DNA from 4 places in the Pseudomonas sp. GW821-FHT01E05 genome. Region 1 is predicted to be linked to each of the others. Evidence: predicted binding sites of a transcription regulator. Region 1 holds the regulator's gene; each other region holds the start of a gene.

Region 1 (7,723 bases):
GCCATCGCCGGTCTGCTGATTTTGTTCATCAACCTGATCGGTGGTATGGCGGTCGGCATCTTCCAGCACGGCATGGGCTTTGGCGATGCGGGCAAGGTTTATGCGTTGCTGACCATTGGTGACGGATTGGTGGCGCAATTGCCTTCACTGTTGCTGTCGACGGCGGCGGCGATCATGGTGACCCGTGCTTCCGGTTCCGAAGACATGGGCAAGCAAATCAGCCGGCAAATGTTCGCCTCGCCCAAGGCCCTGGCGGTGGCGGCAGGGTTGATGGCGGTTATGGGGCTGGTGCCTGGCATGCCGCACGTTTCGTTCCTCAGCCTGGCTGCGGTGGCCGGTGGTATGGCTTATCTACTCTGGAAGAAGCAAAACGTTGTCAAGGTTCAGGCTCTGGAAGAGGTCAAGCGTCAGCAGGAGCTGCTGCCTTCACCGGCGCGTGCTCAGGAAACCAAGGAGTTGGGCTGGGATGACGTGACACCGATCGACATGATCGGTCTGGAAGTCGGCTATCGACTGATCCCGCTGGTGGACCGTAACCAGGGTGGTCAGTTGCTGGCGCGGATCAAGGGGGTGCGCAAGAAGCTCTCCCAGGATCTGGGCTTCCTGATGCCGACCGTGCACATCCGTGACAACCTCGATCTGGCGCCGAGTGCCTACCGCCTGACCCTGATGGGGGTGATCCTCGCCGAGGCGGAGATCTATCCGGATCGCGAACTGGCGATCAACCCTGGGCAGGTCTATGGCACGCTCAATGGCATCACCGCCAAAGATCCGGCCTTTGGTCTGGAGGCAGTCTGGATCGAAATCAGTCAGCGTCCTCAGGCGCAGTCTCTGGGTTACACCGTGGTCGACGCCAGTACGGTAGTGGCGACTCACCTCAATCAGATTTTGTACAAGCACTCCAGCGAGCTGATCGGCCACGAAGAAGTTCAGCAGCTCATGCAATTGCTGGCCAAAAGCTCGCCAAAACTGGCCGAGGAGCTGGTGCCGGGCGTTGTTTCGCTGTCGCAGCTGCTCAAAGTGCTGCAAGCATTGTTGGCCGAACAGGTTCCGGTTCGCGACATTCGCAGTATTGCCGAGGCCATCGCGAACAATGCGTCCAAGAGTCAAGATACTGCCGCTCTGGTGGCAGCCGTGCGGGTTGGCGTATCACGCGCTATCGTCCAAAGCATTGTAGGCACTGAGTCCGAGCTACCTGTGATCACCTTGGAACCAAGGTTGGAACAGATATTGCTCAATAGTCTGCAGAAGGCAGGACAAGGTCAGGAAGAGGGCGTTCTGCTGGAGCCAAGCATGGCTGAGAAGTTGCAGCGCTCGTTGATCGATGCGGCGCAACGTCAGGAAATGCAAGGTCAACCGGTGATTCTGTTGGTAGCAGGTCCGGTGCGCGCGATGCTCTCGCGGTTCGGACGTCTCGCAGTCCCGGGTTTGCACGTGTTGGCGTATCAGGAAATTCCTGACAACAAGCAAGTGACCATCGTTGCGACAGTAGGGCCCAACGGCTGAGGTAGTGGTTTATGCAAGTTAAGCGTTTTTTCGCCGCCGATATGCGTCAGGCCATGAAACTGGTTCGCGATGAGCTGGGCGCTGATGCCGCCATTATCGGCAATCGCCGGATCGCCGGTGGTGTCGAGCTGACTGCAGCCCTGGATTACAAACTGTCCGCGCTGGCGCCTCGTGTACCGAACATCGAGCTCGAAGACGAGTTGCGTAAAACCCAGTCGCGAATCGTCACGGCTCAGGCTGAACTGAGCCTGCGCGGTGACGGCGATTCAACCACCAATCGTCAGTTGTTCGCCGGTTTGCCGCTGACCGCCGCCGAACCGTTGATCGAGCCGACCTTCGCTGAGCCCCGTCGTCCAGCACCGGCACCCGCTGCTTCGCCTTCCGTGGATCAGCGCGTGTTTGACTCGATGCGATTCGAGCTCAGCGGTCTGCGTGAGCTGCTGGAAGTGCAGTTGGGCTCGCTGGCCTGGAACCAGTTGCAAGGCAGCCGGCCACAGCAGGCCAATCTTTGGCGTCGCCTGCAACGTATCGGTTTGTCCGGTCCGCTGTCGCGCGACCTGCTGGCACTGATTACTGAAATTGAAGAGCCACGTCAGGCCTGGCGCATGCTGTTGGCGCACCTGGCGCGGATGATCGCGACCCCCGAGATCGAGCCGCTGGAAGAGGGCGGGGTGATTGCCATGGTCGGTCCTGCCGGCATGGGCAAGACCACCACGCTGGCCAAGCTGGCGGCGCGTTATGTGCTCAAGTACGGCGCGCAGAACATCGCGCTGGTGAGCATGGACAGCTACCGTATCGGGGCCCAGGAACAGCTCAAGACCCTGGGGCGTATCCTCAATGTCTCCGTGACCCACGTCGACCCGGGCCAGTCCCTGGCGCAGGCGCTCGATCCGCTGTTGCGCAAGCGCGTCGTGTTGATCGATACCGCCGGCCTTCAGGCCAGCGACCCGGCGTTGCGCATGCAGCTGGAAAGCCTGGCCGGTCGCGGGATCAAGTCAAAGAATTATCTGGTGTTGGCAACAACCAGCCAGAAGCAGGTACTAACCGCCGCTTATCACAGTTACAAACGCTGCGGGCTGGCCGGGTGCATCCTGACTAAACTGGATGAAACGGCAAGCCTGGGCGAAGTGTTGAGTCTGGCGATCAGTCACGAGTTACCCGTTGCTTATCTGACCGATGGGCCGCGGATTCCGGATGATCTGCATTTACCACGCCGCCATCAATTGGTCAGTCGCGCCGTGAGTGTGCAGATGCAGGAAGAACCCAGCGAAGAAGCCATGGCTGATATGTTCGCTGACCTCTACCACAGCCCGACCAAGCGGGTCGGCTAAGGTAATAACGAATAGATTGCAGTGAATCTACATCGATGGTCTGCCATGCATTGTTTCAGTGGTGAACGCGCAGCCAGTTATGTGGCCTCCGTCTAAGTAAGACAAGGTATAGAAAGAACATGGGCAGCATGCATCCCGTACAGGTGATTGCGGTGACCGGCGGCAAAGGTGGCGTCGGGAAGACTAACGTGTCAGTGAACTTGTCCCTGGCTCTAGCTGAGCTCGGCCGGCGCGTCATGCTGCTGGATGCCGATCTGGGGCTGGCGAACGTCGACGTTCTGTTGGGACTGACACCCAAACGCACTCTGGCCGATGTGGTCGAGGGGCGTTGTGAGTTGCGCGATGTACTGCTTCAGGGGCCAGGCGGCATTCGCATCGTCCCGGCAGCATCCGGTACGCAGAGCATGGTGCATCTGAGCCCGGCCCAACATGCCGGTCTGATCCAGGCCTTTAGCGATATCGGCGACAACCTCGACGTGCTGGTGATCGACACCGCCGCCGGTATTGGTGATTCGGTTGTCAGTTTTGTTCGCGCGGCCCAGGAAGTGCTGCTGGTGGTCTGCGACGAGCCGACCTCGATCACCGATGCCTATGCCCTGATCAAATTGCTCAATCGTGACCATGGCATGAACCGCTTCCGTGTGCTCGCCAACATGGCGCAGAGCCCGCAGGAAGGTCGCAATCTGTTCGCCAAGTTGACCAAGGTCACGGATCGCTTCCTGGACGTGGCCTTGCAGTACGTCGGTGCGGTTCCCTACGACGAGTGTGTGCGCAAGGCTGTGCAAAAGCAGCGTGCGGTCTATGAGGCCTTCCCTCGTTCGAAGTGCGCCCTGGCGTTCAAAGCCATTGCTCAGAAAGTCGATACCTGGCCGCTGCCTGCCAATCCACGCGGGCATCTGGAATTCTTCGTCGAGCGGCTGGTGCATCAAACGGCAGGGCCGGTGCTATGAGCGCCAGCGGGTACAACCTCTACAAGGCGTCGGCACGTGACAGCCAGTACGAGCTGATCGAGCGCTATGCGCCACTGGTCAAGCGTATTGCCTACCACTTGCTGGCACGCCTGCCAGCCAGTGTTCAGGTCGAGGATCTGATCCAGGCCGGGATGATCGGCTTGCTGGAAGTGTCGACCAAATACGACGCCAGCAAGGGCGCGAGTTTCGAGACTTATGCGGGGATCCGCATTCGTGGCGCGATGCTCGATGAAGTGCGTAAAGGTGACTGGGCTCCACGTTCGGTACACCGCAATACCCGGATGGTCAGTGACGCAATCCGCTCAATTGAAGCTAAAACCGGACGTGACGCTAAAGATCACGAGGTTGCGGCCGAACTCCAATTGAGTCTCGATGATTATTACGGGATTTTGAACGACACCTTGGGTAGTCGGTTGTTCAGCTTCGACGATCTGTTGCAGGACGGCGAGCATGAAGGGCTGCACGAGGATGGCGCGAGTGCTCATCTCGAGCCGTCGCGTGATCTGGAAGATGAACGCTTCCAGGCTGCGTTGGCGGACGCGATTGCCAATTTGCCGGAGCGTGAGCGACTGGTGTTGGCGCTGTACTACGACGAAGAGCTGAACCTCAAGGAAATCGGTGAGGTCCTGGGAGTCAGCGAATCGCGGGTCAGCCAGTTACACAGCCAGTGCGCGGCCCGTTTACGGGGGCGTTTGGGGGAGTGGCGAGCGCGCTGACAGGCAGTGTGGGGACACTGCGAACGAGGCTGGTATGGCGTAGCCGCACCGGTCACGGCCCGTTGTGCTCCATGCAACCGTTGAGTGTTACGCCGAATTGATTGAATGGCGCGTTCAGGTGCTGGGCGCGTTTTAAGACTGCTTGGAGGTCGAATTGGACAAGAACATGAAAATCCTCATCGTTGATGACTTCTCAACGATGCGGCGGATCATAAAAAACCTGTTGCGTGACCTTGGGTTCACCAACACGGTCGAGGCGGATGATGGTACTACCGCGATTCCGGTCCTCAACAGCGGGAGCATCGACTTTCTGGTAACGGACTGGAACATGCCCGGCATGACCGGTATCGACTTGCTGCGCCACGTGCGTGCCGATGAAAAGCTCAAGCACCTGCCGGTGTTGATGGTGACGGCCGAAGCCAAGCGCGAGCAAATCATCGAAGCCGCTCAGGCCGGCGTGAACGGCTATGTGGTCAAACCATTCACGGCTCAGGCGCTGAAAGAGAAGATCGAAAAAATCTTCGAACGCATCGGTTGATATGCGGAGCCAGTCCGCCACGGGGGAGCTATGGAGCATAACGAATCTTCACTGGGCGATTTTGAATCGACCCTGAAAAAACATGCCAGCGAACTGGTCGAAAGCCTTGAAAAAGGTAAATTCGGCGACGCCGTGCAACTGATCCATGAGCTCAACCAGACCCGTGATCGCGGCCTGTACCAAGAGGTAGGCAAGCTCACCCGCGAGCTGCATAGCGCAATTGTCAATTTTCATATTGACCCGCACATGCCGCAAGCCGAGGAGGTTTCACAGATCACGGATGCCACTGAGCGCCTGTCCTATGTGGTCAGGCTGACCGAGGCTGCGGCCAACCGCACCATGGACCTGGTCGAGAACAGCACCCCGTTGGTCAATGGCCTGAGCACCGAGGCTCAGGCCTTGAGCGTGGACTGGGGGCGGTTCATGCGTCGTGAAGTCGGTGCCGAGGAGTTCCGTGAACTGGCCCGGCGGGTAGACGGTTTCCTGACGCGTAGCGAGCAACAGACTCGTGTCGTGTCGAGCAATCTCAACGACATCCTGCTGGCTCAGGATTACCAGGACCTCACAGGCCAGGTGATCAAGCGCGTGACCCAATTGGTCACGGAAGTCGAAAGCAATCTGCTCAAACTCGTGTTGATGGCCAGTCACGTCGACCGGTTTGCGGGCATTGAACATGACCGCGAATCGATCCTCGCGGAAAAAGATCCGGAAAAACATCTGTCTCAGGGTGAAGGTCCGCAGATTCATGCCGATAAACGTGAAGACGTTATGTCCGGTCAGGACGATGTAGACGATTTGCTTTCCAGCCTTGGATTTTAGGCCGACTTATCAGGAGCACCCATACACATGAGCTTCGGCGCCGATGAAGAGATCCTTCAGGATTTCCTGGTTGAGGCCGGCGAGATTCTTGAGCAACTGTCCGAACAACTGGTTGAGCTTGAAAGCCGACCAGATGATGCGGACTTGCTCAACGCAATTTTTCGCGGTTTTCACACTGTAAAAGGGGGCGCCGGCTTCCTCCAGCTCAACGAGCTGGTGGAGTGCTGTCACATCGCCGAGAACGTCTTCGACATCCTGCGCAAGGGTGAGCGTCGGGTCGACTCGGAATTGATGGACGTGGTTCTGGAAGCGCTGGATGCCGTGAACGGTATGTTCACCCAAGTCCGCGAGCGCACCGCGATCACCGCTGCAACACCTGAATTATTGGCAGCGTTGGCGCGGCTGGCCGAGCCTGCCGCTGCCGATGTTGCACCGGCGGTTGAAGTGAGCGCCGAACCTGTCGTCGAGAGCGAATCGGGCGACATCACCGACAATGAGTTCGAACAGCTGCTCGATTCGCTCAATGCGGTCAAAGCCCAGGCAGAAACGCCTGCGGTGGTTCAGCTGGCTCCAGCGGCTCCAGGCAGCGATGAAATCACCGATGCCGAGTTCGAGTCGTTGCTCGATCAGTTGCACGGCAAGGGCCAGTTCGCCGTTGACGCCGTCACGGCACAAGCTGAGCCTGCTGCGCCAAAGGGCGAAGCGGCCAGCAACGAGATTACCGACGACGAATTCGAAGCATTGCTCGATCAGTTGCACGGCAAAGGTACATTCGCGGTAGATGCACTGGATGCGGCGATCGCTTCGGTGCCAGCTGCTGCCCTGCCAAGTGCTCTGGCGGCTGGCAGTGATCTGATTTCCGATCATGAGTTCGAGTCGTTGCTTGACGAGTTGCACGGCAAAGGCAAGTTCACTGAAGTACCTGCTGCTGCGACTGCGGTAGTGGCGGCGCCTGTTGCCAAAGCGGTTGCACAGCTGGTCACAAAAGCACCTGAAGCCAGGGCCCAAGCGCCAGAGCCGGCGGCTCCTGCACCGGCTGCGGCCAGAGCGCCTGCGGCTGCGTCATCGGAAAAACCGGCCAGTGAAGCCGAGACCACCGTGCGGGTCGATACCGCGCGGCTGGACGAGATCATGAACATGGTCGGCGAATTGGTGCTGGTCCGTAACCGCTTGGTCCGTCTGGGCCTCAATAGCGGCGATGAAGCCATGTCCAAAGCCGTGTCGAACCTCGACGTGGTGACGGCCGATCTGCAAACCGCGGTGATGAAAACCCGGATGCAGCCGATCAAGAAAGTCTTCGGTCGCTTCCCGCGACTGGTACGCGATCTGGCTCGCCAGTTGAAGAAAGAGATCAACCTGGAGCTGGTCGGCGAAGAAACCGACCTCGACAAGAACCTCGTCGAGGCCCTGGCCGACCCGTTGGTCCACTTGGTGCGCAACGCGGTCGACCACGGTATCGAGTCCCCGGAAGAACGCGAAGCATCGGGCAAGTCCCGTGGCGGCAAGGTGATTCTGGCGGCCGAGCAAGAAGGCGACCATATCCTGCTGTCGATCTCCGATGACGGCAAGGGCATGGACCCGAGTGTCCTGCGTTCCATTGCGGTGAAACGCGGTGTGATGGACAAGGATGCCGCTGATCGTCTGAGCGACACCGAATGCTACAACCTGATTTTTGCACCAGGTTTCTCGACCAAAACCGAGATTTCCGACGTGTCGGGTCGTGGTGTGGGCATGGACGTGGTGAAAACCAAGATTTCCCAGCTCAACGGTTCGATCAACATCTACTCGACCAAGGGCCAGGGCTCGAAGATCGTCATCAAGGTCCCGTTGACCCTGGCGATC
Region 2 (7,723 bases), on a different contig from region 1:
TCTTCTGGAGTTATAGGCAGACTAAAAGCGAGGCAAGCATGGACAAAGAGCACAAGGCCAGTATTGACGGGGATCAATGGGGCAAGTGCCTGCGGGATCACGGCTGGCTGTGGAATGCCGCGCAACTATCCGCTGCGACGGCTGAGCCGCTGACGCTGATCCTGGCCCACGGTGCCGGTGCGCCGATGGACAGCAGCTTCATGAGTGACATGGCCGCACGCCTTGCCGGGCGCGGGATCAACGTGCTGCGCTTTGAGTTTCCCTACATGGCCCAACGACGCCTGGACGGCGGTAGACGCCCGCCTAATCCAGCGCCAAAACTGCTGGAATGCTGGCGCGAGGTGTATACCCAAGTGCGACGCCATGTCGCTGGGCGTTTGGTCATCGGCGGCAAGTCCATGGGCGGGCGCATGGCCAGTTTGCTGGCGGATGAATTGCAGGCGGATGCGCTGGTGTGTCTGGGGTATCCGTTTTATGCGGTGGGTAAACCGGAAAAACCTCGAGTCGAGCATCTGGCCGAATTGAGAACCCCGACCTTGATCGTTCAGGGTGAGCGGGATGCATTGGGTAATCGGCAGGCGGTGGAGGGTTACGTATTGTCGCCGAGCATCGAGGTGATGTGGCTGGTGGCGGGGGATCATGACCTTAAGCCGTTGAAGGCCTCGGGCTTTACCCATGAGCACCATTTGGAGTCTGCTGCCAAAAAGGTCGCCGAATTTCTCCGTTAAGTGATCATTCCCACCCTCCGCGTGGGAATGCCGCCAGGGACGCTCCGCGTTCCGCTTCTGGATGTGACGCAGAGCGTCACGGGAGGCATTCCCACGCAGAGCGTGGGAATGATCGGTAGGGGTGCATCTGTCAGCGGTTAAAGCGTTCCACCAACGAATACTGGGTATTCGCTGTACGGGTCAACTCTTCACTGAGCAGTGCCGAGTTTTGCGCTTGTTCCGAGGTCTGATCAGCCAGCTGCGCGATGGTGCTGATATTGCGGCTGATCTCTTCAGCCACTGCGCTTTGTTCTTCGGTCGCAGCTGCAATCTGAGCGGTCATGTCGGTGATGTTGGCCACCGCTTCGCTGATGCCCACCAACGCCTTGTCGGCCTCGAGTACCCGCGCGACACCTTCTTCAGCCTGGCGATGGCCGGCGTCCATGGTTTGTACGGCGGTGCTGGCGGTCTGTTGCAGTTTGGCGATCAGGCTGTGGATCTGCCCGGTGGACTCACTGGTACGTTGCGCCAGTTGCCGTACTTCATCGGCAACCACCGCAAAGCCACGCCCCATTTCCCCGGCGCGGGCCGCTTCGATGGCGGCGTTCAAGGCCAGCAGGTTGGTCTGGTCGGCGATGCCTTTGATCACATCGACCACGCCGCCGATTTCGTCGCTGTCTTTGGCCAGTTGGGTTACCGTGGCGCCGGTTTCACCGACCACCTGGGACAGACGCTGGATGGCTTCGCGGGTTTCGCCGGCGACGTCGCGGCCGCGACTGGTCAGGCGATTGGCTTGCTGAGTGGCGTCGGCGGTGCGCTGGACATGGCTGGCGACTTCCTGAGTGGTGGCAGCCATCTGGTTGACGGCAGTGGCCACTTGCTCAGTCTCAACCCGCTGGCGCTCCAGCCCGGTGGAGCTCTTGTGGGCCAGGGCGTCGGATTGACGGGCTTGCTCGTTCAGGTGCTCGGCGGTGTCCTGGAGGCGGGTCAGACAGGTTTTCAGGCGTGCCTCCTGGCTGAGAATGGACATCTCCAGGCGTGCCTGGGCGCCGCGACTGTCGGTGTACATCTGTGCGATCAGCGGGTCCGAGGTGGTCTGTTCAGCCAGGCGCAGCAAGCGCTTGAGGCCACGTTGTTGCCAGCTCAAACCGAGCAGACCCAGCGGCACCGAGAGCCCGGCAGCCAGGGCGAAGCCCCAATGGGAGTTGAGCCAGATGCCAATCAGAAAGCTGAGCTGGCTGACCAAAATGAACGGCAACCAGTCTTGCAGCACCGGCAACCATTTATCACTTTGAGGAATGGCCGACTTGCCCTGGTTGATACGTTGGTAGAGCGCTTCGGCGCGGTGGATCTGTTCGGCGGTGGGTTTGACCCGTACCGACTCGTAACCGACCACCTGATTGCCTTCGAAAACCGGTGTGACATAGGCGTTGACCCAGTAGTGGTCACCGGATTTACAGCGATTCTTGACAATACCCATCCAGGGCAAGCCTTGCTTCAGAGTGCCCCACATGTGCGCAAACACCGCTGCCGGGACGTCTGGATGACGTACCAGGTTGTGCGGTGCACGGATCAGTTCCTCACGAGAAAAACCACTTATTTCAACGAAAGCGTCGTTGCAGTAGGTAATCACGCCTTTGGCATCGGTGGTGGAAATCAACCGTTGCTGAGCCGGGAAGGTACGTTCACGTTGTGTAACGGGTTGGTTGTTACGCATGGTTTTTCAATCCGCAAGGCTTTGTCAGGTTGTCGGCAGTGCCTGGGGATTATTGAAAATATTTTTCAAAAATCGGTGGTGCGTCTCAGGTGAGCGGTTTGCGCCTTGAAATGGATAGTGAATGGACTGTTGCAGAATTTTGCGCAGAGTCGGCCAAGTTGTTCTTCCTGACCGACAATGGTACTGAAGCTCATGTTATCTGGTACTTCAGTACCTGTTTGGTCCGGTAATGTCTTATCCAGCCAGCATCGGATAAGTAAACAGCCCGAAGTGCAACAGATTCAAACCAAAGTGCGTGGCGATTGCCGCGCTCAGTCCGCCAAAACGGTAGGCCAGGCCGTAGCCGACTCCGGCAATACTCGCCAGCAATACCCATTGCCAGCCGGCGCCCAGATGCACCAGGCCAAAGAGCAGCGCCGCGAATATCAGTGCAAGGGTTTCGCCATAAGGCAGCTGTTTGAAGCGCTGGCTCAAACCGCCCTGAATATAGCCACGAAACAGGGCTTCCTCGACCAGAGTCACCAACAGCAGGTTGTTCAGTACCCAAAGCCAACCTTGATCCGGCCACTTCGGTTCCCAATGAGTGACGCCCAGCAACACCGCACCACCGAGCGCGGCCAGTGCACTCAGGGTCAAGGCCAGGGCGGTCGCGTACAGCGAAAGACGCAGGGAGCGCCGTCCGACAATCCATGGGCATACCAGCAACAGCCAGAAGCCAATCAGCGGTTTGTCCAGATTGAGGTACATCGAGAACGGCACTGCATCTTCGGTAAAGACTTCGGGGCCAATGACGCTACCGTTGTAGAAGCCCGGTAGCCAATGCAGAGCCAGCGCGAGGGCCAGTACCACGAACAAGCCGTGTCCGAGATAACGGCCATAACGGCTCTTTTGCTGGCGCACGGCAAAACCTGCAAACAGCAGCAAGGCAACGGCGATCAGTGCTTGCACCTCCAGTTGTCCGGCAAACATTGCCAGGCTGTAGCCGATGCAGAGGAGTGCCAGATAAAGCCATGGCAAAACGATCATGTGAAGTCCTTTCAGGCGGGAGTCTTACCTTAAAAAGCTGGAGCGGTCTGAGTCGCCCGGATCGTCCGAATGCGCCCGAACCTATCGGGGGCGCAATTATAAACAGAGGAACACTCGCATCAGCCAAACAAAAACACCGCCCGAAGGCGGTGTTTCAGGTGAGGTGGAATTACGACGCGATCAACTGCCGCAACACGTAATGCAGAATCCCCCCCGACTTGAAGTACTCAACTTCATTCAAGGTGTCGATCCGGCACAGCACTTCGATCTTCTCGCTGCTGCCGTCTTCACGGGTGATCACCAGTGTGAGGTTCATGCGCGGTTGCAGTTCGACGCCGGTCAAGCCCTGAATATCCAGGGTTTCCTTGCCTGTCAGTTTCAGGCTCTTGCGGTTCTGATCAAGTTTGAACTGCAACGGCAGTACGCCCATGCCCACCAGGTTGGAGCGGTGGATACGCTCGAAACTCTCGGCGATCACCGCCTTGACTCCCAGCAGGTTGGTGCCCTTGGCTGCCCAGTCGCGGCTTGAGCCGGTGCCGTATTCCTGACCTGCGATCACCACCAGTGGAGTGCCGGCTGCCTGATAACGCATGGCTGCATCGTAGATGGGCAGTTTTTCGCCGGTGGGGATGTAGATCGTGTTGCCGCCTTCTTCGCCCCCGAGCATTTCGTTGCGGATACGGATGTTGGCGAAGGTGCCGCGCATCATCACTTCATGGTTGCCGCGACGTGAGCCATAGGAGTTGAAGTCGCGCGGCTCCACACCCAATCCGCGCAGGTAGCTCCCGGCAGGGCTGTCGGTCTTGATGTTACCGGCAGGGGAGATGTGGTCGGTGGTCACCGAGTCGCCGAGCAGCGCCAGAACCCTCGCGCCCTTGACGTCTGCGACTACCGGCAACGGGCCTGCGATGTCATCGAAGAACGGTGGATGCTGGATGTAGGTGGAGTCCTGCTGCCAGACATAGGTCGCCGCTTGCGGGACTTCGATGGCTTGCCATTGTGCGTCACCGGCAAACACTTCGGCGTATTCCTTGTGGAACATTTTGGTACTGACCTGGGCCACCGCGTCGGCGATTTCCTTGGCACTGGGCCAGATGTCGCGCAGGTATACCGGCTGGCCATCGGTACCGATACCCAGCGGCTCGCTACTGATATCGATCCGCACGCTGCCAGCCAGGGCGTAGGCCACCACCAGCGGTGGCGACGCCAGCCAGTTGGTTTTCACCAGGGGATGCACGCGACCCTCGAAGTTGCGGTTGCCGGACAATACCGAGGCGACGGTCAGGTCTGCCTTTTGAATGGCCTTTTCGATTGGCTCCGCCAACGGCCCGGAGTTACCGATGCAGGTCGTGCAGCCGTATCCGACCAAGGAAAAACCCAGTTCATCGAGATACTGGGTCAGGCCCGCGGCGTTGTAGTAGTCGGTGACGACTTTCGAGCCGGGTGCCAGGGAACTCTTGACCCAGGGTTTGCGTTTGAGGCCTTTCTCCACGGCTTTTTTTGCCACCAACCCGGCTGCCATCATGACGCTGGGATTGGAGGTGTTGGTGCAGGAGGTGATCGCGGCAATCACCACGGCGCCGTTTTTCAAGCGATAGGTCTGGCCTTCATAGTCATAATCCGCTTCGCCTGCAAGTTCAGCGCTGCCCACCGCGACGCCACCGCCGCCTTCGCTTTCCAGGCGACCCTCTTCTTTGCTGGTGGGTTTGTATTGCAGGCCGAGAAAGTCGGTGAAGGCCTGACCGACGTTCGGCAGCGAGACCCGGTCCTGTGGGCGCTTGGGGCCGGCCAGGCTGGCCTCGACGCGGCCCATGTCCAGCGCCAGGCTATCGGTGAATACCGGTTCTTTGCCGGGCAAGCGCCACAGGCCCTGAACCTTGCTGTAGGCCTCCACCAGTTTTACGGTTTCAGTCGACCGGCCGGACAAACGCAGGTAGTCCAGGGTGACGTCATCCACCGGGAAAAATCCGCAGGTAGCGCCGTATTCCGGGGCCATATTGGCAATGGTTGCGCGGTCCGCCAGCGGTAAGTCGGCGAGGCCGTCGCCATAGAACTCGACGAATTTGCCGACCACGCCTTTCTTGCGCAGCATCTGTGTGACGGTCAGCACCAGGTCAGTGGCGGTGATGCCCTCCTTGAGCTTGCCGGTCAGCTTGAAGCCGATCACTTCCGGAATCAGCATCGACACCGGTTGGCCGAGCATCGCGGCTTCCGCTTCGATACCGCCGACACCCCAGCCGAGTACGCCGAGGCCATTGATCATGGTGGTGTGGGAATCTGTACCGACCAGTGTGTCCGGGAAGGCATAGGTACGGCTGTCTTCATCCTTGGTCCAGACCGTGCGGCCGAGGTATTCGAGGTTGACCTGGTGGCAGATCCCGGTGCCCGGTGGCACCACGCTGAAGTTGTCAAAGGCGCTTTGGCCCCAACGCAGGAAGGCATAACGTTCGCCGTTGCGCTGCATTTCGATGTCGACGTTCTGTTTGAACGCACTGGCACTGGCAAATTTGTCGACCATCACCGAGTGATCGATCACCAGGTCCACCGGCGACAGCGGGTTGATGCGTTGCGGATCGCCGCCGGCCTTGGCCACGGCGGCGCGCATGGCAGCCAGGTCGACCACCGCGGGTACGCCAGTGAAGTCTTGCATCAGCACCCGCGCCGGACGGTACTGAATTTCCCGGTCGGAGCGGCGTTCCTTGAGCCAGGCCGCGAGGGCCTTGAGGTCGGCGCCGGTAACGGTTTTTTCGTCTTCCCAGCGCAGCAGGTTTTCCAGCAGGACTTTCAACGACATGGGCAGTTTGTCGAGATCACCAAGAGACTTGGCGGCTTCCGGCAGGCTGAAATAGTGATAAGTCTTGTCGTCGACTTTTAATGTTTTAAGGGCTTTCAGGCTATCGAGGGACGGCATTGAATGACTCCTTTTAGTCCGCACGGCTACGGACCTGGCGGGACGGGCAGAGCCTTTAACCTAGCTCTGATTGGGGAATCTGGCTAATAACCGGACTCTATGGACAAGTCCAGGGTTCCGAACTCGGCTATCATGCGCCGGTTTTCGTGACAGGCTTTGCTTTAGGGTCTGGACATCGCGCAGTGGCTGAATTGTTCGCCAACTGCCCAGGAGTATGAATGAACACCCTCTTTATGCATTGCCGGCCCGGCTTCGAAGGCGAAGTCTGTTCCGAGATATCCGAACTCGCCGCGCGTCTGAATGTGGCCGGTTATGCCAAGGCCAAGACCAGCAGTGCCTGCGCCGAGTTTGTCTGCACCGAAGACGATGGCACCGAGCAGCTGATGCGCGGTCAGCGTTTCGCCGAGCTGATCTTTGTGCGGCAATGGGCCCGCGGCATGTTTATCGACTTGCCGGAAACCGACCGTATCAGCGTGATTCTTGCTCATATGGCAAGGTTCCCTGTCTGCGGCAGCCTATGGCTGGAAGTCGTCGATACCAATGACGGTAAAGAACTGTCGAATTTCTGCAAGAAGTTCGAAGGCCCGTTGCGCAAGGCGCTGACCAGTGCCGGAAAACTGGTGGAAGACGCTGGCAAACCTCGACTATTGCTGACCTTTAAAAGCGGTCGCGAGGTGTTTCTCGGTCTGGCTGAAAGCAACAACTCAGCGATGTGGCCGATGGGGATCCCACGTCTGAAGTTCCCCCGCGAAGCGCCAAGCCGTTCGACGCTGAAGCTGGAAGAGGCCTGGCACCATTTCATCCCCCGCGATCAGTGGGACGAGCGCTTGCACAGCGACATGACCGGTGTCGATCTCGGTGCCGCACCTGGCGGCTGGACCTGGCAACTGGTCAATCGCGGGATGCTGGTGACCGCCATCGACAACGGTCCGATGGCTGAGAGCTTGATGGACACAGGGCTGGTTCAACATTTGATGGCTGACGGTTTCACCTTCAAACCCAAGCAACCAGTGGACTGGATGGTCTGCGATATCGTCGAGAAGCCTGCGCGCAACGCGGCGCTCCTGGAAACCTGGATTGGCGAGGGGCATTGCCGGGAAGCGGTGGTAAACCTGAAGCTGCCGATGAAACAGCGCTACGCGGAAGTAAAGCGCTTGCTCGAACGTATCGAAGAAGGCTTCAAGGAACGCGGCATCCGCGTCGCCATTGGCTGCAAGCAGCTGTATCACGACCGCGAAGAAGTGACCTGCCATTTGCGTCGTCTGGATGTGAAAAAGCCGAAATCCCGCTGAGCCCTTGTAGGCGCCGAGCTTGCTCGCGATTTGATCGTTCCCACGCTCCGCGCGGGAATGCCTCAATGGA
Region 3 (7,723 bases), on a different contig from region 1:
GCGACCGAGCTGGAATTCTTCGTATTTGCACCCAATACCGACCCGACCCAACCGTTCCTGCCGCCGGTCGGTCTGGACGGGCGTCGTGAGGAAGGTCATTCGGCTTTCAGCGTCAGTTCCAATAATGGCTTGAGGCCGTTCTTCAGTGAAGTGTATGAATGCATGGCGGCGCTGGGTTTGCCGCGCGATACGTTCATGCACGAGATGGGTATCAGCCAGTTCGAGATCAATCTATTGCACGGCGATCCGTTGCTGCTGGCCGATCAGACATTGCTGTTCAAGCATTTACTCAAGGAAGTCGCACTCAAGCACGGCTTGACGGTGGTCTGCATGGCCAAGCCGTTGGCGCATACGCCGGGAAGCTCGATGCATATTCACCAGAGCATTGTGGAGCTGGGTACCGGGCGTAACGTGTTCAACGACGATGCCGGCCAGCCGACCGCGACCTTCCGCCATTTTATCGGTGGTCAGCAAGCGGGCATGGCGGATTTCACCGCGCTTTTTGCACCGAACGTGAACTCTTATCAACGCTTGTGCCATCCTTACGCGTCCCCGAACAATGCCTGTTGGTCACACGACAATCGGGCTGCGGGTTTGCGGATTCCGGCAAGCTCGCCTGTGGCGCGACGGGTCGAGAATCGCTTGCCTGGCGCCGATGCCAACCCGTACCTGGCGATTGCCGCGAGTCTCGCTGCCGGGCTTCACGGCATAGAAAACGAGCTGGAGCCGACCCCGGCTGTCCAGGGGGAATTTGAAGTGCCGGAAAGTTTGTCGTTACCTTGTACCTTGCATGCAGCACTTGAGCGTCTGAAGCGTAGCCAATTGGCAAAGGAACTGTTCGGCAAGGAGTTCATCGAAGGCTACATTGCTTCGAAGACCATGGAGTTGAGCAGTTTCCATGATGAAATAACGCCCTGGGAGCGGCGTGTTTTAGCGGCCCAGGCATAACCGACCCGTCGCCGTCGGGCTATCGTTTCTGGTAGCCCGATGCACAATTCAAGGAGCCGCTCGGAACGCCGATGCGCCAAATCTGGAAATCCTTTCGAGCGCTTTATTTCGCCTCGCTGATGATGCTGATCGGCTCGGGCTTACTCAGTACTTACCTGGCATTGCGCCTGGCTGCCGACCATGTCGACGGTTTGTGGGTCGGTGCGTTGATGGCCGCCAACTATTCCGGCCTGGTGCTGGGCGGGAAAATTGGTCACCGGCTGATTGCCCGGGTCGGGCATATCCGGGCTTACGCGACCTGCGCCGGCATCGTCGGCGCGGCGGTGCTGGGGCATGGTCTGGTGGATTGGTTGCCGGCCTGGCTGTTCCTGCGGATGATCGTCGGCCTGGGCATGATGTGCCAGTACATGGTCATCGAGAGCTGGCTGAATGAGCAGGCTGAAGCCAGGCAGCGTGGCCTGGTATTCAGTGGCTACATGATTGCTTCCTACCTCGGGTTGGTCCTGGGTCAGCTGATTCTGGTCATGCACCCGGCGCTGGGTCTGGAGTTGTTGATGCTGGTCGCACTGTGTTTTGCCTTGTGCCTGGTGCCCGTCGCCATGACCCGGCGCATTCACCCGGCGCCCCTGCATCCGGCACCGATGGAGCCGCGTTTCTTTATGAAACGCGTGCCGCAATCGTTGAGTACCGTGCTGGGGGCGGGGTTGATCGTTGGTTCGTTCTACGGTCTGGCGCCGCTGTATGCCTCTCAGCAGGGGCTTTCCACGGAGCAGGTCGGCCTGTTCATGGGTAGCTGCATTTTTGCGGGTTTGGTGGTGCAGTGGCCGCTGGGCTGGTTGTCGGATCGCTATGATCGGGCGTTGTTGATCCGTTGCTTTGCGTTTTCTCTGGCGCTGGCCGCGTTGCCTTTGGCGATAATGCCCGAGGTGCCACTTGAAGTGTTGTTTGTCGCCGGCTTCCTTTGCTCATTGGTGCAGTTCTGTCTGTATCCATTGGCGGTGGCGTTTTCCAATGACCATGTCGAAGGCGACCGACGGGTTTCCCTAACGGCAATGTTGCTGGTGACGTATGGCGTCGGCGCAAGCATCGGGCCGCTGGCTGCGGGTGTGCTGATGAAGCTGTTTGGCAGTCAGATGCTCTATGCGTTCTTCAGCTTTTTCGCGCTGGTGCTGGTGTGGCGCATTCGGCCTAAAGCGGTGACAAACTTGCATCAGGTCGATGATGCGCCTCTGCATCACGTCGCCATGCCAGACAGTATGTCGAGCTCGCCTCTGGTGGCAGCGCTTGACCCGCGGGTCGATGAGCAGGTCGTGCACGAACAGATGCAAAATGCTGTAAACCTGGAGCCTGAGCCGGAGCACGAAGTGGATGTAACGCCCGAGGAGCCAGATCCGGAGCCTGCGCAAAGCTTCACTCAGGTAAGGCCTTAGAAAAAAACGGGCAGTCACCGAAAGGGACTGCCCGTTTTTTATTGAGGTGTTGACTCAGAAATCGTCTTTATCAAAGCGGCGTGCTTCGCGCTGAAGCTGATAGACGAAACGCTCGACCTGGCGTTGAACCTGGCCGCTCATGTTGTGAAAGCGTACGCCGGCGAAGGTGGTGTCGATCCGCTCTTCGTGATGCAGATAACGCAATTCGACTGGCGCCGTCATTTTGCCGAAGGGCAGGGCGGCAATGAATCGGTCGTAGACCTCGCCCAGTTGCAGGCGGTCGGAGATGTCGCCTTCAAAGCGCAACTTGCAGCCGGTAGCCGAGATATCCAGCAGTTTACCCTTGATCGGGGCTTTAAGCTTTTCGCCGCCGAGTTCGATGTTGACCAACTGAGCCAGTTTCAACGCTGCACGAAACGCATTGCGACGTTGGTGATAGACCACTTCATCAGGCATTGTGCCGCGATAGCAGCGACTGCCATTGGATTCGTCGATCGTCAGAGTGCCGGTGCTTTCCCAGGCAATCCGCACGCCGTCGTGGAAACCTTCGACGCGAAACGCTTCGCCATTGAGCAGAAAGCGTTCGCCATCGCGAGGAATCATCTCGTCCAGGGCGATCATGGTGCTGTCTCGATCGACTTCGACCAGATAGCTCTGAAAGCGCTGGGTGCGCTCATGAAAAGTGATGATCAGTGGATCATGGCTCTCTTGCAGCAACCGCAGATTGGCGGCAATTTCCAAAGGGGTAGTGAGCGCCTTTGGTGGCTGCGGAGCATCTTCTGCGTTTAAGGCATTGAACACGGTTCATCAATCTCCAGACAAATACGACACACGCAAGAGCCGGCATTTTGCCAGCATGTTTCGCGTCTTGATAGAGCGCTCATCTCTGAATTCAAGCCTGACTAAGTGGGCGGGGCTTCGCAAGCTTGGAGGTTGATCCGCGGGCATCATAAAGGGCAGGAGGTTCGCCACCGGTGAGAATCTTCAACTGATTGGCGGTGGTGGCTTGCTGTATCTGGATCGAACGACCGTTGAGTTCGTTGGCTGCCTGGCAGTTGGCCAGAAGCTGATTGAGTTCGTCGCTCTGAGACAGCAGTTGATCGCCAATGGACGATTGCTCTGCAAGTCGTTCCAGGCCGCTTCGACTGGCCGGCAGGTTCAGGCTGATGAGGATCTGGCTGCGTAAACGCCCATGCTGTTCAAGCAAAATGATCAGCGCCTGTTTCTGCGCGAGAATATCTTCGAGCAGTGGCATGTCGCGACCGTGCAAAGCGAGGGCCTCGGTTTGCAGCAACTCCAGCAACTGTTGAGCTGGAGCAAAATCGTCAGTGATCAGTTGCAGTAAATTTGTGTCGTGCATGGCTGGCCTTGGGTTTTAAGCGTCCAAAAGCCTGGCGCAGGCCTTTGGCTAGCGCTGGGCTTCGAAGTTGAGCAGTTTGCTGGCTACACGGTTGCTGTCGACTTTATAGCTGCCATCGGCAATCGCTTGCTTCAACTCGGCCACGCGGGCTTTGTCGACAGCAGGTTGATCGCGCAGCGTGTCAGTGACCTTCTGCAACTGTTGAGCCTCATTACTGAGGTGAACCGACTCCCCGCTTTGGCTGGTACTGGCCTGTTCGGCCGGGGTAATCACCGGCGCGGATTTGCCGGCGTCGCCGGTTTCCTTGCTGCCGCTGGTACGCGTACTGCCTGTGGGTGAGGGGGAGCTGTTTAAACGGCTGAAATCGATGACCATGATAGAAAACCTCTGGGTATTTGGACGCTTGCCATGTTTTCGGCCATACCCGGTAAAACTTTAGGCTCAATTTTCGATGAGCCGGCGCGAGTCGGCACCTGCCTTGCTTGAGGCACAGTTTAGGGAACGCCTGAGTGCAGCGCCAGTTCCCTACATGGCGACGTCCACCTGGCCCGGCGCGGTCACGCGCGCTTTGATTACCCGTTGAGAGTTCAGATTCTTGACCCTGATCTGTTCGCTCAGACCGCCGTTGGACAACGCTTCGCCGGGCATTCGCACATTGAGCGTACCGCTGCGAACGGATATCACCACTTGATCGCCTTTGCGAACGACCTCCGCCTGTTCCATGTGGACAAGGGTAATGACCTGATCGCTGACCATTGGTCGGACGAGTTTCTGACCGATGGCCTGATCGACCGACGTCAGATAACCCTGATTGATCAGGCTGATGTCGCGCTCGCGCAGGATGACGTCCTCAGGTTCGATGATGCCGGCGCGTTTAAGTGGGCGAGTGGTGGTAACGACCTCTCGAAACAGGCGCACTTGAGCGGGAACGAAGACGGTCCAGGGCGAGGCGCCATCGCAACGCACCTTTACGATTACGTGGCCCAAAGGCTGAGCCGGACTTTCCAGCGTCGCTGTCAATTCCTTGTCGCATAGCGGCATGCGCAAGCGAGGGTCGAGTTGATTGACCTGAATTTCGTAGCGTCCTTCGGTGTGGCTGGTTGCCAGATAATCTTCTACGGTGAATTCAAGAAAGCCTTGAGTGACGCCGATAAGCAGATCAGGCAAGGTAACCGGGTCAGCAACGGCAGGGCTGCCAGCGGTGAAAAAGCACAACGCTGACAACGCGCAAAGCAATTTGCGATACGTTGATGTCAGGTGTCGGAAAAATGTCGTTTTTGCGTTCATAGCAGTTAAAAAGCAAGCCCCGTGCCGTTTAGTGATGAATGTGCATCGGATCTTAAGCGTTGGTGTAGGAGTCTGGGCATGGCTGGTGTAATGGATTCGGTGAACCAGCGCACGCAACTGGTAGGGCAGAATCGCCTTGAGCTGTTGTTGTTCCGTCTTGACGGCCAGCAGCTGTATGGGATCAACGTGTTCAAGGTTCGGGAGGTGCTGCAATGCCCCAAACTGACCCTGCTGCCTAAATCCAGTCCTGTCGTGTGCGGTGTCGCAAATATTCGGGGGGCGACCATTCCGATTCTTGATCTGGCAATGGCGACCGGTTCTGGCGGTTTGCAGGATCAAAGCAATCCCTTCGTAATCATCACGGAGTACAACACCAAGACCCAGGGTTTTTTGGTCAGGTCGGTCGAGCGCATCGTCAACATGAACTGGGAGGAGATCCATCCGCCACCCAAGGGCACCGGGCGCGATCATTATTTGACGGCAGTGACCCGGGTCGACAATCAGTTAGTCGAAATCATCGATGTCGAGAAGGTCCTGGCTGAAGTGGCGCCGGCGTCGGAATCCATTTCGGCGGGTGTGGTGGACGTTGAAACGCAGCGCAAGGCGGTTTCCCTGCGGGTGCTGACGGTCGACGATTCGTCGGTAGCGCGCAAGCAGGTCACGCGTTGTCTGCAGACCGTCGGGGTCGATGTAGTGGCATTGAACGACGGCCGACAGGCGCTGGATTACCTGCGCAAGCTGGTCGAGGAGGGCAAGAAGCCGGAAGAAGAGTTCTTGATGATGATTTCCGACATCGAGATGCCCGAAATGGACGGCTACACGCTCACGGCCGAGATCCGCAGCGATCCACGCATGCAAAAGCTACATATCATCCTGCATACTTCGTTGTCAGGTGTATTCAATCAGGCGATGGTGAAGAAGGTCGGTGCCGATGACTTCCTTGCCAAATTCCGTCCTGATGACCTGGCGTCCCGGGTAATCGACCGGATCAAAGCAGCAGATAACAGCTAGGGCGTTTGCCCTTGGCGGTCAACACGATTTAAGAGGCGGCATCATTGTCTACGGGTAATTTGGATTTCGAACAGTTCCGGGTCTTCCTGGAAAAAGCCTGTGGCATTTTGCTCGGTGAAAACAAGCAGTATCTGGTGTCGAGCCGTCTCAATAAACTCATGGAGCAGCAGGGCATCAAATCGTTGGGTGAGCTGGTTCAGCGCATTCAGACCCAGCCGCGCAGCGGGTTGCGCGAGATGGTGGTGGATGCCATGACTACCAACGAAACCCTGTGGTTTCGTGACACCTATCCGTTTGAAGTATTGAAGAACAAAGTATTGCCCGAGTCGATCAAGGCCAGTCCTGGCCAGCGCCTGCGCATTTGGTCGGCGGCGTGCTCGTCGGGGCAGGAACCGTACTCATTGTCCATGTCGATCGATGAGTTCGAGCGGACCAACATGGGTCAGCTGAAAATGGGTGTGCAGATCGTTGCCACCGATTTGTCCGGCACCATGCTGAACAACTGCAAGACCGGCGAATACGACAGTCTGGCCATTGGCCGCGGTCTCTCCGCGGAGCGGCTGCAACGGTACTTCGATCCGAAAGGGCCGGGGCGTTGGGCGATCAAGGCACCGATCAGGAGTCGGGTGGAGTTTCGTTCGTTCAACCTGCTCGATAGCTATGCAAGTCTTGGCAAGTTCGACATCGTGTTCTGCCGCAACGTGCTGATCTACTTCTCCGCTGAAGTGAAGAAGGACATCCTGCTGCGGATTCACAGTACGTTGAAGCCAGGTGGCTATCTGTTCCTCGGCGCATCCGAAGCGCTGAATGGCTTGCCGGATCACTACCAGATGGTCCAGTGCAGTCCTGGAATCATCTACCAGGCGAAGTGATTTGCCAGCGTCATAAAAAACGGGAGTCCTCAGGGACTCCCGTTTTTTGTCCTCCGAAATGATCGTTCCCACGCTCCTGCGTGGGAATGCATCCCGTGACGCTCTGCGTCACATCTCGAAGCGGACGCAGAGCGTCCATGGCGGCATTCCCACGCAGAGCGTGGGAACGATCACGGATCTCATGCATCCCGACATCTCGAGCGGCAGAAAAGCGGCAGGCGGCGGAAATCAGTTGCCGCTTTTCTGGCATTGCCACCTTGCCGATGCCCGCAAAGCCCCGGTTTACGGCCTTTCGTGAATTGGCACGACGCTTGCTATGTTCATCGCACGAAAAATCTGGTCACCCGAAGGTTTCCCGGCATGAGCATCAGCTTCGATAAAGCGCTCGGTATCCATGAACAAGCCCTGGGCTTCCGCGCTCAGCGTGCTGAAGTTCTGGCCAACAACATCGCCAACGCTGACACCCCTAATTACAAGGCTCGGGATCTGGATTTCTCTGCCGTGCTTGCTGCGCAGAATGAAAAGACCAAGAGCGGCACTTTCGCGTTGAACATGACCAATAGCCGTCATATCGAAGCCGAAGGTCTGGGAAATGGCGACGAGACGTTGCTGTATCGCACGCCAATGCAACCCTCGATTGACCAAAACACCGTGGACGCCCAGCTGGAACAGTCGAACTACGCGGAAAATGCGGTCAACTTCCAGGCCAGCTTCACGCTGCTCAACAGCAAATTCAAAGGGCTGGTGTCAGCCCTGCGCGGAGAGTAATCCATGTCTCTTGCCAGTGTTTTCAATATTGCCGGTAGCGGCATGAG
Region 4 (7,723 bases), on a different contig from region 1:
TCAGGTCGTCCTGACGCGCCAGGTGCAGCGGCTTGCCGCAGTTCAGCGATTCGAGGCGGGCGAGGTGATCGGCCTGTTTTTCAACGGCGTTGGCGATGGCCAACAGAATGTTCGAGCGTTGCTGCGGGGTGGTTCGCGACCAACCGGCAAAGGCGCGATGGGCAGCCAGAACGGCGCTTTCAACTTGTTCGGTACTGGCTTCGGCGATATGCGTCAGCACTTCACCCGTGGCCGGGTTGAGAATAGGTTCGACAAAACCCTGGCCTGCGACTAATTCACCATCGATCAATAAAGCGGTGAACAACGGGGTCTGCACGCCAGCCATTTTTCGGGTTCTCTTTTCTTGTGTGGCCATGGTGCTCCCCTGGGACTGGAGCCCGGCCCTCTCTTATAGATGCACAGAGACTAGTGGCCGGAGCTACGGTCGACAAATACTAAATACTGAAGGCTACGTTCGATTAAATAGATGGCTTGCGCCCGGCGTGGGGTTGCTCGCGGGCCACGGTCAGGAATGGGTCCACCAACGCGGGGCGTGCGGTGCCGCGACGCCAGGCCAGGCCGACGTCCAGGGTCTGGCTCAGGTCCGCCAGTGGCCGCGCCTCGATGATGTCGCCCTCCAGTGACCACGGGCGGTAGGTCATGTCCGGCTGAATCGACACACCAAGACCGGCCGCCACCAGGCTTCGCACCGCTTCGGTCGAGGCTGTGCGCAAGGTGATGCGTGGCTGCAACCCCGCGCTGGACCACATGCGCTGGGCGTTGCGGTCCATTTCATCGACGTTGAGCTGTATCAGCGGTTCGCGGGCGACGTCGGCGAGGTTGATGCTGTCGTGCTCCAGCAACGGGTGCTGAGCCGGCAGCCACAGGCGATGGGGCGAGTGGGTGAGCACCTCGGTTTGCAGGGCGTGGCGGTCTTCCAGGTTAGAGAGGATCAGCACCCCGACATCGATTTCACCGCTGACCAGCAAATGCTCGATATACGGGCGCTCATCCTCCATCACGCGGATTTCCACGTTCGGGTAGGCACGCTGGAAGCGGGTGAGCAAATCGGCGAGGTAGTAACCGGCCACCAGGCTGGTCACGCCGACAATCAACTGCCCGGCCACCTGGTCGGTGCTTTGTTGCAAGCTACGCTTGGCGTTGTCGACCGTGGCCAGGATCAAGTGCGCCTGGCGCAGGAACTGGTGACCCTGGTGGGTCAGGGTCATGCCCTTGGCATGTCGATTGAACAGGTTGACGCCGATTTCCTGTTCCAGTTGCTGGATTGCCAGGGTCAGTGTCGATTGGGAAATATAGACCGCCTGGGCGGCGGCCGAGATCGAGCCGGTTTCGGCCACAGCGATGAAGTGGCGGATTTGACGCAAGGTCATCATGGGGGAATTACCGGTTAGACGGTTTTATAGATTTGCTTGAGTGTATATCTTTTTAATCGATGGCCTGGTTCAGGACCGGGGCTTCGGTCAGGGCCAAGCAACATCTGGAAGCATTCTCGCCACGTGGAGGAGGGCGCTTCGATCTACGCTGTGGGCCTCAATGATCTGGTTAACCCCCGGTTTTGGAGGTGGCAAATGAATACACGCAGTTTGCTCGATCAGTTGCTCAAGTCCGGTCAGGACATATTGCAAAACAAGGCCGGCGGCACTCAGAACAAATCGGTATCGGATAACGGCGCACTGGGCAGCTTGCTCGGCGGCAGTTCGGGCGGGCTCGGCAGAGTTTGCTCTCAGGTGTTGGTGGCGGCGCGCTGGCGGCGGGCGCGATGGGGCTGTTGCTGGGAAACAAAAAAGCCCGCAAATTTGGCGGCAAGGCACTGACCTACGGCGGTCTCGCCGCGTTGGGCGTTTTGGCCTACAAGGCATACGGCAATTGGCAGGCACAGCAGGCTGGCGCACCACAGGCTGAGCCGCAAACCGTCGACCGCTTGCCGGCAGCGCAAGTTGAATTGCACAGCCAGGCGATCCTCAAGGCGCTGGTCGCTGCCGCCAAGGCCGACGGCCATGTCGATGAACGCGAGCGAGCGCTGATCGAGGGCGAATTCACCAGGCTGGACAACGATCAGGACCTGCAACGCTGGCTGCACGCCGAACTCAACAAACCCCTGGACCCGGCCGATGTCGCCCGCGCCGCCAGCACCCCGGAAATGGCCGCCGAGATGTACATCGCCAGCGTGATGCTGGTGGATGAAGAGAACTTCATGGAGAAGTCCTATCTGGATGAACTGGCGCGCCAGCTCAAGCTTGAGCCAGGCTTGAAAGCCGAACTGGAGAAACAGGTGCGCCAGGTTTCGCTGTGATCAGAGAAAGCGGGGGAATCGAAAGGATCGTCACTTTCTGCCCCACAGTAGCCATCCAGAGCAGATGCTGACTTTCTTCACCCTGGGTGAGACGTGGTGCGCAACCCACTGCTAAATGATGAGCCGCCCTCGGCTATACTCCCCTCCATTTGAATGCCCCCCGAGGATTGACTGTGAAGAACTGGACGTTGCGCCAACGCATTTTGGCGAGCTTTGCGGTAATTATCGCCATCATGTTGCTGATGGTCATGGTCTCGTTCTCCAGTCTGCTGAAGATCGAGACCAGCGAGGAAACGGTCCGAACGGACGCTGTTCCGGGGGTGTATTACAGTTCGATGATTCGCAGCGCCTGGGTCGACAGCTACGTCCTGACCCAGCAGATCGTTGGCCTCTCCGGAAATCGGGACATCAGCGCTGCTGACCAGGCGTTGTACAAGAGCTTCGAAGAGCGCTTGAAGGCGCAGATGGATAACTATCGCAAAACCGTCTTCGACTCGGACGATCGTGCCTCTTTCGACGAGTTTGAAGTGCGTCATCAAGCGTTCGATCAAACACTGAAGAACGTCATCGATCTCTATCAGCGCAAAGAATACGAACAGGCTCGCCTCGCGCTGGAGAATGAACTGACGCCTGCGTGGATCGCTGGCCGCAAGCATTTGAACGGCATGATCGACCGCAATCGTGATCAGGCGGGTAATGCCACCGGGGCTATCGGTTCCGCGGTAACCGCAGCAAAAATCAGTATGGGCGTCTCTTTACTGATCGCGGTAATCGCTGCCGGTCTGTGCGGTCTGCTGCTGATGCGCGCAATCATGGCGCCGATGAACCGGATCGTGCAGATCCTCGACATCATGCGTACGGGGGACTTGAGCAGGCGCTTGAATCTGGAGCGCAAGGACGAATTCGGTGCCGTAGAAACCGGCTTCAACGACATGATGACCGAGCTCACTTCTCTGGTTTCCCAGGCCCAGCGCTCTTCGGTGCAGGTCACTACCTCGGTCACGGAAATTGCCGCCACCTCCAAGCAGCAGCAGGCTACTGCGACAGAGACCGCTGCCACCACCACGGAAATCGGCGCCACGTCGCGAGAAATCGCTGCGACATCGCGCGATCTGGTGCGCACCATGACCGAAGTTTCTACCGCCGCCGACCAGGCTTCGGTGCTGGCCGGTTCTGGTCAGCAAGGCCTGGCCCGCATGGAAGACACCATGCACTCGGTGATGGGGGCGGCCGATCTGGTCAACGCCAAACTGGCGATCCTCAATGAGAAGGCCGGCAACATCAATCAGGTGGTGGTGACCATCGTCAAGGTCGCCGACCAGACCAACCTGCTGTCCCTCAACGCTGCGATCGAAGCCGAGAAGGCCGGTGAATATGGCCGCGGTTTCGCGGTGGTGGCTACCGAAGTACGGCGTCTGGCGGATCAGACCGCCGTGGCCACCTATGACATCGAGCAGATGGTCCGTGAGATCCAGTCGGCGGTGTCGGCGGGTGTCATGGGCATGGACAAGTTCTCCGAAGAAGTGCGCCGTGGCATGTCCGAGGTTCAACAGGTAGGCGAGCAGCTGTCGCAGATCATTCATCAGGTTCAGGCGCTGGCGCCGCGGGTGTTGATGGTCAACGAAGGCATGCAGGCCCAGGCCACCGGTGCCGAGCAGATCAACCACGCGTTGGTGCAGCTGGGCGATGCCAGCAGCCAGACGGTAGAGTCCTTGCGTCAGGCCAGCTTCGCCATCGATGAGCTGAGCCAGGTGGCGGTGGGGCTGCGTAGCGGCGTCTCGCGTTTCAAAGTCTGATGAGCGAGTTCGCGGCGAAACGCGGCGCCGGAATGACGCCGAAACATTCGTTGTTTTTGCTGTTCCGTATCGGCAACGAACGCTATGCCCTGCAGGCCATCGAGGTGGCCGAAGTGCTGCCGCGCCTGCCACTCAAGCCGATCGCGAAAGCGCCGTCCTGGGTCGCCGGGGTGTTTGCCTACCGTGGCGCGGTGGTGCCGGTGATCGACCTCAGCGCGCTGACCTTCGGCCAGCCGGCCCAAGTGCGCACCAGCACTCGCCTGGTGCTGGTGCACTATCGAGCGCAAGCGTCTGGGCCCGGGCAATTGCTCGGGCTGATTCTTGAACAGGCCACCGATACCCTGCGCTGCAATCCAGCGGACTTTAAACCGTACGGCCTGGACAATCGCCAGGCGCCTTATCTGGGGCCGGTGCGCGAAGACCAGCAAGGCTTGCTGCAATGGATTCGGGTCGATGATTTGCTCGATGCCCAGGTCCGCGCGCTGCTGTTTCCGTCGCCGCCGCTGGATCTCGCTCTGTTTGAGGAGCGCCCGTGAGCAACGACCAGCGCTTTTTCGACTTCCTCAAAGAACGCATTGGCCTGGACGTGGCGTCCGTAGGGGCGGCGCTCATTGAGCGAGCCGTCCGCCAGCGTAGCATCGCGCAGCAAGCGCAGACCGTGAATGAGTACTGGCTCACACTGCAGCAATCGCAGGATGAGCAGCAGGCGCTGATCGAAGCCGTGATCGTGCCGGAAACCTGGTTTTTTCGTTATCCGGAATCTTTCGTCGCCCTGGCCAAGTTGGCGAAGGGCCGTCTGGCCGAGATCAAGGGCATGCGTGCCTTACGGATTCTCAGCTTGCCGTGCTCTACCGGCGAAGAACCGTATTCGATTGCCATGGCCTTGCTCGATGCCGGGTTTGCGCCCCATCAGTTCAAGGTCGAAGGGCTGGATGTCAGCGCCTTGTCGGTCGAGCGCGCCAAGCGTGCGGTGTATGGCAAGAACTCCTTTCGTGGGCAACAGACCGACTTTCGCGAGCACCACTTCAGCGCGCAGGAGGAGGGCTACGTTCTCAGTGAACGGGTGCGTGAGCAGGTGCGCTTGCAGGTGGGCAACCTGCTTGATCCTGCATTGCTGGCCAATGAATCGCCCTATGACTTTGTGTTCTGCCGCAATCTGCTGATTTACTTCGACCCGCCGACTCAGCGACAGGTGCTTGACGTCATCAAGCGCCTGACCCATGTCGACGGCGTGCTGTTTATCGGCCCGGCCGAAGGCGGCCTGCTGGGGCGATTGGGCATGCATTCGATCGGCATTGCACAGTCCTTTGCTTTCAGGCATCACCGCGAGTCTGATCCCGAGCCGTTGCCTGTCTTTAACCCGATACCGTTGCCGGTGCGTCAGCCAATAAGCGATGTGGCGCAGCCGCCGCTTCGCAGCCGACCCTTTACCAGCGTTGCGCCAGTGATCAGCCCCGGCAAACCTTGTGCGGCGGTGAATGATGCAGCGGCCTTGCTCGCCAATATCGAGGCGTTGGCCAATGAAGGCAAAAGCACTGAGGCGCGAGCGGCCTGTGAGCATTACCTGCATAACCATGAGCCGGTAGCTCAAGTGTTTTATTGGTTGGGTTTGCTCTGCGATGTCGCCGGCAGCGTATTGGAGGCTCAGGGCTTCTATCGCAAGGCGCTGTATTTGCAGCCGCAACACCCTGAAACCCTGATGCACCTGGCGGCCTTGCTGGCTTCCCAAGGCGACGCCACGGGTGCCCGCCGATTGCAGGAACGCGCCGCCCGTAGCGAGCGCACCGCTGACAGTGAGCGTAAACGATGACCGGATCTGTTTCGTTGAACGTGACCCATGAGGATGCGCAGGCCATCGATGACTGCTGGAACCGGATCGGTATCCACGGTGACAAGTCCTGCCCGCTGCTGCCCGAACATATTCATTGTCGCAACTGCGCGGTGTATTCCGCTGCCGCGACCCGCCTGCTCGATCGTTATGCGTTGCAACAAGAGGATCATCGACAGTCGATTGCAGTCGAGAATGATGTCGTCACCCGTTCACTGTTGATGTTTCGCCTGGGCGAAGAGTGGTTGGGACTGGTCACCCGCTGCCTGGCGGAGGTTGCGCCGTTGCAGCCGATCCATTCTTTGCCGCACCAGCGTTCGCGAGCGTTGCTGGGCGTGGCGAATGTGCGCGGCGCCCTGGTCGCCTGCCTGTCACTGGTGGAACTGCTGGGGCTGGACGCCACCACTGGCGTTGTCTCCGGGGCGCGGGTCATGCCGCGCATGCTGATCATTGCTGCCCACGGCGGCCCGGTGGTGGTGCCGGTGGATGAGGTGGACGGGATTCATGCCATCGATGAACGCACTTTGAGCGCCGCCTCCAGTTCCGGCTCACAAACCGCTGGCAGGTACACCCGTGGCGTATTGCAGTTCAGAGGTCGCAGCTTGCGCTGGCTGGATGAAGAACAGTTGCTGTCAGCCGTGACCCGGAGCCTCACATGACCCCCGATCAAATGCGTGACTCATCGCTGCTCGAACTCTTCAGTCTGGAGGCCGAAGCGCAGACTCAAGTGCTCAGCGCCGGCTTGCTGGCACTCGAGCGCAACCCGACTCAGGCCGATCAACTGGAAGCCTGCATGCGTGCAGCGCACTCGCTCAAGGGCGCCGCGCGGATTGTCGGTGTGGATGCCGGAGTCAGCGTGGCGCATGTGATGGAGGATTGTCTGGTCAGCGCCCAGGAGGGGCGCTTGCACCTGCAACCCGAACACATCGACGCCTTGCTGCAAGGCACAGACGTTCTGATGCGCATCGCTACACCGGGTAGCGACAATGTGGGGCCGAGCGATATCGAGGCCTACGTCGCCTTGATGGGCCAGTTGCTCGATCCCGCGGCATTGACCGTCAACGTGGCACCGCCTGCCGCGCCAATCCTTGATTCGGTCATGCTGCTGATGGCTGAGCTGCAAGTTGATTTGCCCCGTGCCGGGCTTGAGTCCGAAGCGCCGTTGCTGGAGCCGGAACCGTTGCTTGCCGCGCCCATCGAAATGTCGCCTAAAGCCACGCGCGTTACCGAAGGCGGCGAACGGGTGCTGCGGGTTACCGCTGAGCGGCTGAACAGCTTGCTCGATCTGTCGAGCAAATCCTTGGTGGAAACCCAGCGACTCAAGCCTTGGCTGGCGACCATGCAGCGTCTCAAACGCATGCAAAGCAACAGTTTGCGAGCCCTGGAAAATCTCAATGTTCATCTCAAAGAGAGCGAGTTGAGCCTGCAAGCCCAGGAAGCGCTGGGCGATGCCCGGCGCATACTCGCCGAATCCCGGCAACTGTTGGCCGAGAAAACCGCCGAGCTGGATGAGTTCGGCTGGCAGGCCAGTCAACGCGCTCAAGTGCTGTATGACACGGCGCTGGCCTGTCGCATGCGGCCGTTCGCCGATGTGTTGGCCGGGCAGGTGCGGATGGTTCGTGATCTGGGTCGTAGTCTGGGTAAGCAAGTGCGGTTGGAGATCGAAGGCGACAAGACTCAGGTCGACCGTGATGTGCTTGAAAAGCTCGAAGCGCCGCTGACCCATTTGCTGCGCAATGCGGTGGATCATGGCATCGAAATGCCGGAGCAACGGTTGTTGGCGGGTAAGCCTGCCGAAGGCTTGAT

The links. Region 1 encodes FliA, which starts transcription of late flagellar genes. Its sites were predicted from a motif close to CTAAAGTTTNNNNNNNNNNNGCCGNTAA; they were not measured.
Region 2: a site for FliA is predicted at 2,454-2,481, ahead of AC07W5_RS07460 (methyl-accepting chemotaxis protein). Genes of this name have one in related genera too.
Region 3: a site for FliA is predicted at 4,150-4,177, ahead of flgM (flagellar biosynthesis anti-sigma factor FlgM). Genes of this name have one in related genera too.
Region 4: a site for FliA is predicted at 2,405-2,432, ahead of AC07W5_RS10105 (methyl-accepting chemotaxis protein). Genes of this name have one in related genera too.

What each region holds. Positions count from the first base shown of each region.
Region 1 covers NZ_JBWKWW010000010.1:147,764-155,486, reverse strand. Annotated here, with positions in the region: gene flhA (flagellar biosynthesis protein FlhA) at 1-1,506, shown strand, start outside; gene flhF (flagellar biosynthesis GTPase FlhF) at 1,518-2,837, shown strand; gene fleN (flagellar synthesis regulator FleN) at 2,957-3,787, shown strand; gene fliA (RNA polymerase sigma factor FliA) at 3,784-4,524, shown strand; gene AC07W5_RS21975 (chemotaxis response regulator CheY) at 4,691-5,062, shown strand; gene AC07W5_RS21970 (protein phosphatase CheZ) at 5,093-5,881, shown strand; gene AC07W5_RS21965 (chemotaxis protein CheA) at 5,909-7,723, shown strand, end outside.
Region 2 covers NZ_JBWKWW010000003.1:188,538-196,260, reverse strand. Annotated here, with positions in the region: gene AC07W5_RS07465 (alpha/beta family hydrolase) at 39-728, shown strand; gene AC07W5_RS07460 (methyl-accepting chemotaxis protein) at 859-2,424, opposite strand; gene AC07W5_RS07455 (CPBP family intramembrane glutamic endopeptidase) at 2,659-3,450, opposite strand; gene acnA (aconitate hydratase AcnA) at 3,620-6,361, opposite strand; gene rlmM (23S rRNA (cytidine(2498)-2'-O)-methyltransferase RlmM) at 6,580-7,653, shown strand.
Region 3 covers NZ_JBWKWW010000009.1:224,882-232,604, reverse strand. Annotated here, with positions in the region: gene AC07W5_RS21100 (glutamine synthetase family protein) at 1-948, shown strand, start outside; gene AC07W5_RS21095 (MFS transporter) at 1,020-2,378, shown strand; gene AC07W5_RS21090 (flagellar brake protein) at 2,433-3,179, opposite strand; gene AC07W5_RS21085 (flagella synthesis protein FlgN) at 3,271-3,738, opposite strand; gene flgM (flagellar biosynthesis anti-sigma factor FlgM) at 3,787-4,113, opposite strand; gene flgA (flagellar basal body P-ring formation chaperone FlgA) at 4,264-5,025, opposite strand; gene AC07W5_RS21070 (chemotaxis protein CheV) at 5,104-6,036, shown strand; gene cheR (protein-glutamate O-methyltransferase CheR) at 6,081-6,908, shown strand; gene flgB (flagellar basal body rod protein FlgB) at 7,269-7,676, shown strand; gene flgC (flagellar basal body rod protein FlgC) at 7,680-7,723, shown strand, end outside.
Region 4 covers NZ_JBWKWW010000004.1:180,884-188,606, reverse strand. Annotated here, with positions in the region: gene AC07W5_RS10120 (gamma-aminobutyraldehyde dehydrogenase) at 1-355, opposite strand, end outside; gene AC07W5_RS10115 (LysR family transcriptional regulator) at 459-1,373, opposite strand; partial or broken gene AC07W5_RS10110 (tellurite resistance TerB family protein) at 1,569-2,293, shown strand; gene AC07W5_RS10105 (methyl-accepting chemotaxis protein) at 2,467-4,089, shown strand; gene AC07W5_RS10100 (chemotaxis protein CheW) at 4,089-4,625, shown strand; gene AC07W5_RS10095 (CheR family methyltransferase) at 4,622-5,899, shown strand; gene AC07W5_RS10090 (chemotaxis protein CheW) at 5,896-6,576, shown strand; gene AC07W5_RS10085 (hybrid sensor histidine kinase/response regulator) at 6,573-7,723, shown strand, end outside.